Linked DNA regions of Candidatus Puniceispirillum marinum IMCC1322. The protein of the gene in region 1 interacts with the protein of each later gene in a pairwise test. Links are inferred from orthologs where the notes say so. Each region holds a gene or a part of one and is shown in the gene's direction. Other genes may lie near its edges.

Evidence for each region.
Region 2: the proteins of dnaA (region 1) and SAR116_RS03320 interact in binary tests that used the Escherichia coli proteins (3 or more experiments, as listed by UniProt). The link is inferred for Candidatus Puniceispirillum marinum IMCC1322 from one-to-one orthologs.

What each region holds. Positions count from the first base shown.
Region 1 is NC_014010.1:1,720,229-1,723,555, reverse strand. Bases 252-3,248 are described here. They hold dnaA (chromosomal replication initiator protein DnaA), read left to right. Parts: upstream 252-982; coding sequence 983-2,515; downstream 2,516-3,248. Other genes in these bases: dnaN (DNA polymerase III subunit beta), read left to right, coding at 2,754-3,248; rpsT (30S ribosomal protein S20), read left to right, coding at 252-419. In the rest of the region: more of rpsT, read left to right, coding at 153-251; more of dnaN, read left to right, coding at 3,249-3,327. UniProt on the Escherichia coli protein: Plays an essential in the initiation and regulation of chromosomal replication. Binds in an ATP-dependent fashion to the origin of replication (oriC) to initiate formation of the DNA replication initiation complex once per cell cycle.
Region 2 is NC_014010.1:682,412-685,635, forward strand. The notes cover bases 161-3,054. They hold SAR116_RS03320 (replicative DNA helicase), read left to right. Parts: upstream 161-804; coding sequence 805-2,304; downstream 2,305-3,054. Other genes in these bases: rplI (50S ribosomal protein L9), read left to right, coding at 161-636; alr (alanine racemase), read left to right, coding at 2,307-3,054. Also shown: more of rplI, read left to right, coding at 1-160; more of alr, read left to right, coding at 3,055-3,224. UniProt on the Escherichia coli protein: The main replicative DNA helicase, it participates in initiation and elongation during chromosome replication. Travels ahead of the DNA replisome, separating dsDNA into templates for DNA synthesis.

The sequences.
Region 1 (3,327 bases):
GATGATATAGATGGTGATCAGCGAAACCCGTACCGAAGTGCGTCAAAGGCATCTAAAGTCCCACAGAACAGCCAAATTTGCTTGACGTGGAGGGCAAAAGTCGCCTATAGCACTGTCCGCAACGTAATTTTAGAAATTGAGGGTCATTCTGAATGGCAAATCATAAGTCAGCGAAAAAGCGTATCCGCAGAAATGCCAACCGTGCACTTATTAATGGTGCCCGTATGAGCCGTATCCGCACATTCGTAAAAAAAGTCGAAACAGCCATTGCATCTGGTGATGCCGCTGTTGCCCGTGAAGCTCTACGTGTCGCCCAGCCGGAAATCCAGCGTGGCGTTACCCGTGGTGTTGTGCATCGCAATACAGCGTCGCGCAAGATTTCGCGTCTGGCTGCCCGCGTTAAAGCCCTCGCCGCCTAGTTACCCTAAGCGCGCGTTAGCTTGCTACTAAGTAGGTCACGAGGTTAGCTGATAAAGCGGCGATGAGTGCCGCGATCGGTTAGCCAACCTGTATGTGCCAGCTTGCCCTTGCATATAACCAATTATAATTGTTTATCAGAAGTCCACAGCGTCATGCGGTGGGCTTTTATTTTGGAATCGGCAGATGCTTTGTCAGCATCCGGTCTGCCAGATTTAAAATAATCGGTATGAGGTCACATCAGCACGAGTCACATCGCCATGAGGTTGCAAGCCCCAAAATCGGTTTCTTGCGATTCGGTGCCTGATAATCAATAATTTTTGTCACATCTGACCCATTTCAAGGGGAAAGACTGTCAACAAAAATAACTGCGCAAAACACAACTTTATTTTGCCATTTCGGGCTCTAGCTGTCTTGCCATCGCCCCCTAATTTTAGCTAATCTCATCTAGCTCAACCAAGAGCAATTCAATGACCGTCTGCTGTTACACAGGTTCAATTTGCTGTTACAAGCAGTTCGCGGTCTGTCCACAATCATGTGTGACTAAAATATATGGGGGTGATACATGTCGGACGATAATCTAAAAAATCCCTCAACCCCACATGAATTCAGTGCGTATGGAGCCAAACCAGCCACATTGAATCCGAATTTTGAAAATGGCGATTTTGCGCCTTTTGACAGCGCTGCGAATCCGCCAGTGGATCTTGAAGCCTGTTGGGAAAAAGTATCAGCGCGGATGCGCATTGATTTAGGTGACGCCGCATGGCGAAGCTGGATCAAGCCGCTTCGGGTTGGTAGCCTGCACAATAATATGCTGACAATCGAAGCTGATTCGAGTCTGGCACGCGATCGTGTGAACAGCCAATATGCCGACCGGTTGCGGGTTATTTCAGCAGCCGAATTTACCGGAGTAAAACGCGTTGAAGTGCGTCTTGCGGTGCGTCCGCAATCGATTGCCGAGCGCGCGCCGCGGATAACCGATAATGACAAAGGGTCCGCCTTTGCTGCCAACAGTACAAAATATGACAGGGCACAATCTGACAGCGCAACCGGTGCCACGCCGGAAAAGTTTGATCCGCTGGCCGGTCTTGATCCGCGCTATACATTTGCAAATTTTGTTGTTGGCAAGCCGAATGAATTGGCTTTTGCCGTTGCGCGCCGTACTGCTGAAAGCGAGAAGGTCGCGTTTAATCCCCTGTTCCTTTATGGCGGGGTCGGGCTTGGTAAAACGCATCTGATGCATGCGATCGCCTGGCATATCCGTGAACAGGCGCCATCGCGCAAGGTGATGTATCTGTCAGCAGAAAAATTCATGTATCGTTTTGTTCGCGCGCTTCGGTTCCGAGATACGATGTCTTTCAAAGAACAGTTCCGTTCGGTGGACGTGCTGATGATTGATGATGTGCAATTCATCAGTGGCAAGGATTCCACGCAGGAAGAATTTTTCCATACCTTTAACGCATTGGTCGAAGATGGCCGTCAGGTGATCATCTCGGCGGATAAGTCGCCAACCGATCTGGAAGGCATGGAAGAACGTCTGCGTAGCCGGCTTGGCTGGGGTATGGTTGCTGATATTCATCCGGCCGATTACGAACTCCGTCTGGGTATTCTGCAAGCCAAAGCCGAACGGGCGCAGATCCAGATCCCCGATAAGGTGCTGGAATTTCTGGCGCATAAGATTGTCAGCAATGTGCGCGAGCTTGAAGGCGCGTTAAACCGGATTATGGCGCATGCCATGCTGGTGGGCCGTGAAATAACCATCGAAAGCGCTGCCGATCTGCTGGCTGACTTACTGCGCGCCAGTAGCCGCCAGATCAGTGTTGATGCAATTCAGAAGCGAGTCGCTGCGCATTATGGCATCCGGGTGTCGGAAATGTTCTCGGCTCGGCGCGCACGTAACATCGCCCGCCCGCGTCAGGTGGCCATGTATCTGACGAAAAACCTGACGTCATTATCCTATCCGGAAATTGGCCGCCAGTTCGGTGGACGTGACCATACGACGGTCATGCATGCGGTCAAAACCATCGAGACATTGACGCTATCGGATTCGCGGCTGGGCGAAGATGTTGATCTTTTACGGTCGCTTTTGTCGAACTAGCCGCATTCGGGCCGTCATGACCCCATATCCATATTTCATATGATCAGCTAAGAAGCCCTGTTTTGGCCATTTTCGAGCGTTGCCGCGAATCGCTAAAAACACAATATTTTGGTGTTAGTTTGTTATAAACATGCTATATTTGGCGATTAGAGGGCGTATGGACGATTGACAGTTTATACGCATGTGTCCCCCGCTGGTCGGGCATGGTAGCTCAGGGCTACAGAATGAGAGAAAATAGATGAAACTGGCAATTGATCGTATGAGTCTTCTAAGGCCTTTGGGTCATGTGCAATCCGTTGTTGAGCGTCGTAACACGATACCCATTCTGGCGAATGTCGTATTGCGCGCCGAAGACGGACAGCTGTCATTGACAGCTACTGATATGGATATGGATATCACAACCGAGGTTGGCTGTGCGGTGGCAACGGCAGGGACGACAACGATGTCGGCGCATATGCTGTATGATATCGTGCGTAAACTGCCGGATGGATCCGAAGTCGAGCTGTCGGTTGGCGATGGTCATGCGATGATCAGCGCGGGTCGTTCGAGTTTCCGGCTACCAACCTTGCCTGTCGAAGATTTTCCGGCCATTAGCTCGAATGAGCTGCCGACCAATTTTGTGCTGACCGCTGCTGATTTCCGCGATCTTATCGATGCCACCAAATTTGCGATTTCTACCGAGGAAACGCGCTATTATCTGAATGGTATCTATCTGCATAAATCAGATGCTGGCGATCTATGTGCGGTGGCAACAGACGGGCACCGTCTGGCGATGACCAAGCAGACATTGCCAGGTGGCGCAGCGCAGATGC
Region 2 (3,224 bases), 1.0 Mb from region 1 along the record:
CGCGTGGAAAAACTTGGACAGATGGGTGATCTCGTCACCGTCAAGCCAGGCTATGCACGCAACTTTCTGTTGCCACAGGGCAAAGCGCTACGTGCCAACAAATCCAACCGCGAACGGTTTGAAACCGAACGCGCCCAGCGTGAAGCTGATAACCTTTCCCGCCGTAGTGAAGCCGAGACCGAAGCTGGTAAAATGGCTGGTCTGGCTGTCAATATGGTACGAGCAGCCTCAGAAATGGGTCAGTTATTTGGTTCGGTGACATCGCGTGATATTGCCGAAGCTGTTAGCGAAGCTGGTTTTACCATTACCCGTTCACAGGTTGTTATGGACAAGTCGATTAAAACCCTTGGCCTGACCGACACGCGCATCCGGCTTCATCCAGAAGTGCATGTTGACATCATCGTCAATATTGCGCGCTCACTTGAAGAAGCCGAAACCCAGCTGAAAACAGGTGTTGCCGTTACCGGTGGTGTTCAGGATATTGACGATGAAGACGACAATATCAATGTTGCGGTTGCTGCTGTTGAAGCTGTTGAAGAAGCCGCGTCAGCCGAAGTTGAGACTGCCGAAGTTGAGGCCGAAAGTGCTGAAGCAGACGCATCTACAGACACAGACGAGTCATCTAAAGACGCTTAAAACTACATTTTAATGCACATCAAAGCCGGAGCCTGTCTCCGGCTTTTTTCTGTTCTGCCGCGCCCAAAAACTATCCACAGGCTAAGAGATGATTTTAAGGCACTTATCCCCATCAAACTTAATCTTAACACCTCCTAATAACCAAAAAATTAGCCTACTATCTGGTTCATGGCTGAAGAACAAACCAACATAAAACCCTTTCCAACTGGCGTATCTGGCACTGGCCCGACCCGGCAAATGCCACATAATTTGCCAGCCGAGCAAAATCTGCTTGGCGCGTTGTTGCTTGATAACAGTGTGATGGAGCGCATTGACGACCGTCTGCGCGCCGAACATTTTTACGATCCCCTTCATGGGCGTATTTTCCAGACAATCATGCGGATGATCGAACGTGGGCAACTGGCGAATCCGGTAACGCTGAAAAGCTTTTTCACCGGCAGTGATGAATTCCCGGATTCGGACACCCAGAATTACCTTACAGATCTTGCCGATGGTGTTATCAGCATCAGTCAGGCACCCGATTATGCCCATACCATCCATGAGGCGCATCTGCGCCGTGAATTGATCCTGATCAGCGATCAGGTCATAACTGATGCAATCCAGCCTGAAGTCGATACCCCGGCATCAACCCAGATTGAAACGGCCGAAGCACATTTGTTCCGTCTCGCTGAAAATGATACAGCCAGCACCGGATTACGCGGATTTGATACCATTGTCGCTGCCAGTGTTAATCAGGCAGATCTTGCGCGTAAGAATGATGGACATCTGTCAGGCTCCAGCACTGGTTTAACCGATCTGAATAATCTCTTGGGTGGTTTACAGCGGTCGGATCTGATCATTCTGGCTGGTCGTCCCGCAATGGGTAAAACCGCACTGGCAACGAATATCGCCTTTCATGCCGCAACAACGACAAAGACAGGTGAAGTCGCCAGTCCGGTTGCCTTTTTCTCACTGGAAATGGCCGCTGAACAGCTTGGCACACGTATCTTGAGCGAGCGCGCCAGGGTTGATTCGGAAAGTATCCGGCGCGGCAAACTGGATTCGCAGGAGTTTGACCAGCTGGTTGCCGCCAGTACCGCCATTTCATCAGCGCCATTCTATATTGATGATACGCCCGCCCTTTCTGTATCCCAGCTTGCCAGCCGTGCCCGTCGCCTGAAACGCACGTCTGGGCTTGGGGTTATCGTGGTTGACTATCTACAGCTTCTAACTGCCCAGCTTGGCGTTCGATCTGAAAACCGGGTGCAGGAAATCTCCAATATCAGCCGTACATTAAAGGCAATAGCCAAAGAGCTTGATGTGCCTGTTCTGGCTTTGTCACAGTTATCACGTGCTGTTGAAATGCGTGAAGACAAGCGCCCAAACCTGTCTGACTTGCGCGAGTCTGGATCGATTGAACAGGATGCCGATGTGGTGATGTTTGTCTATCGTGAGGAATATTATCTCAATAAACGTGAACCTGAACAGAAAATGGAAGAGTCGGTTGATACCTTTAACATCCGCCATGCTGACTGGTTAAGCAAAATGCAAAGCGCCGAAAACAAGGCCGAAATCATTGTTGCCAAGCAAAGACATGGTCCTACAGGTTCGGTGAATGTGCATTTCGAAAAGCGCTTTACCCATTTCACTGATCTGACCGAAAGCACCCATCTGCCTGAGGGTTTCTAAACATGTCCACAGGTGATGAAAATGTGCTGGCGGCTTTTGGCGCGGCTGACAACCGCATTGACATTGATCTTGGCGCTATCGCCCATAACTGGCTTTATCTTGACAGTTTATCCCCAAAAAGCACAATAACCGCCGCTATGGTTAAGGCAAATGGCTACGGTCTGGGCGCAAATCACGTTGGTGCAGCGCTCTATAAGGCTGGATGCCGCCAATTCTTTGTCGCCAATCTTGATGAAGCGGTGTCATTTCGTACCTATCTGGACAATATCAGCATATCCGACGCCCAGATCATGGTGCTACACGGATGCCACCGCGGTCAAGAACATGACATGCGCGCTTATCGACTGACACCTGTTTTGAATGATCTTGAGCAAGTGAGCCGCTGGCGCTTATATGCCCAGAATGCCAATGAGACCTATCCAGCTATGCTGCATCTGGATACTGGCATGACACGGCTTGGGTTTGATCCGGATCAGACTGACTGGCTGATTGAAAATAAACAGGCTTTGAACGGCCTTGAGATCACATATATCATGAGTCACCTGATTTCAGGAGAAATCAGCGACGACCCTGCCAATACTGCCCAGAAAACACGCTTTGACGAATATCGTAGCTTTTTTGGCGGTATCAAAGCCAGCCTTGCCAATAGTGGTGGCGTATTTCTGGGTAATGAATTTCACTATCAGATGACCCGACCTGGCATAGCCATTTATGGTGTTCATCCATGCGGTAAAGACCAAGCCATCACTGATTCAAACGGCTTAAAATCATGTATCACCTGGCATGGACGCATTATTCAGGTGCGCACCGCCCCCGAAGGCGCAACGGTTGGTTATGGCGGCACGCATCGCCTATCTCGGCCGTCACGTATCGCAACCGTGGGTGTTGGTTATGCTGACGGCTATCAGCGCAATCTAAGC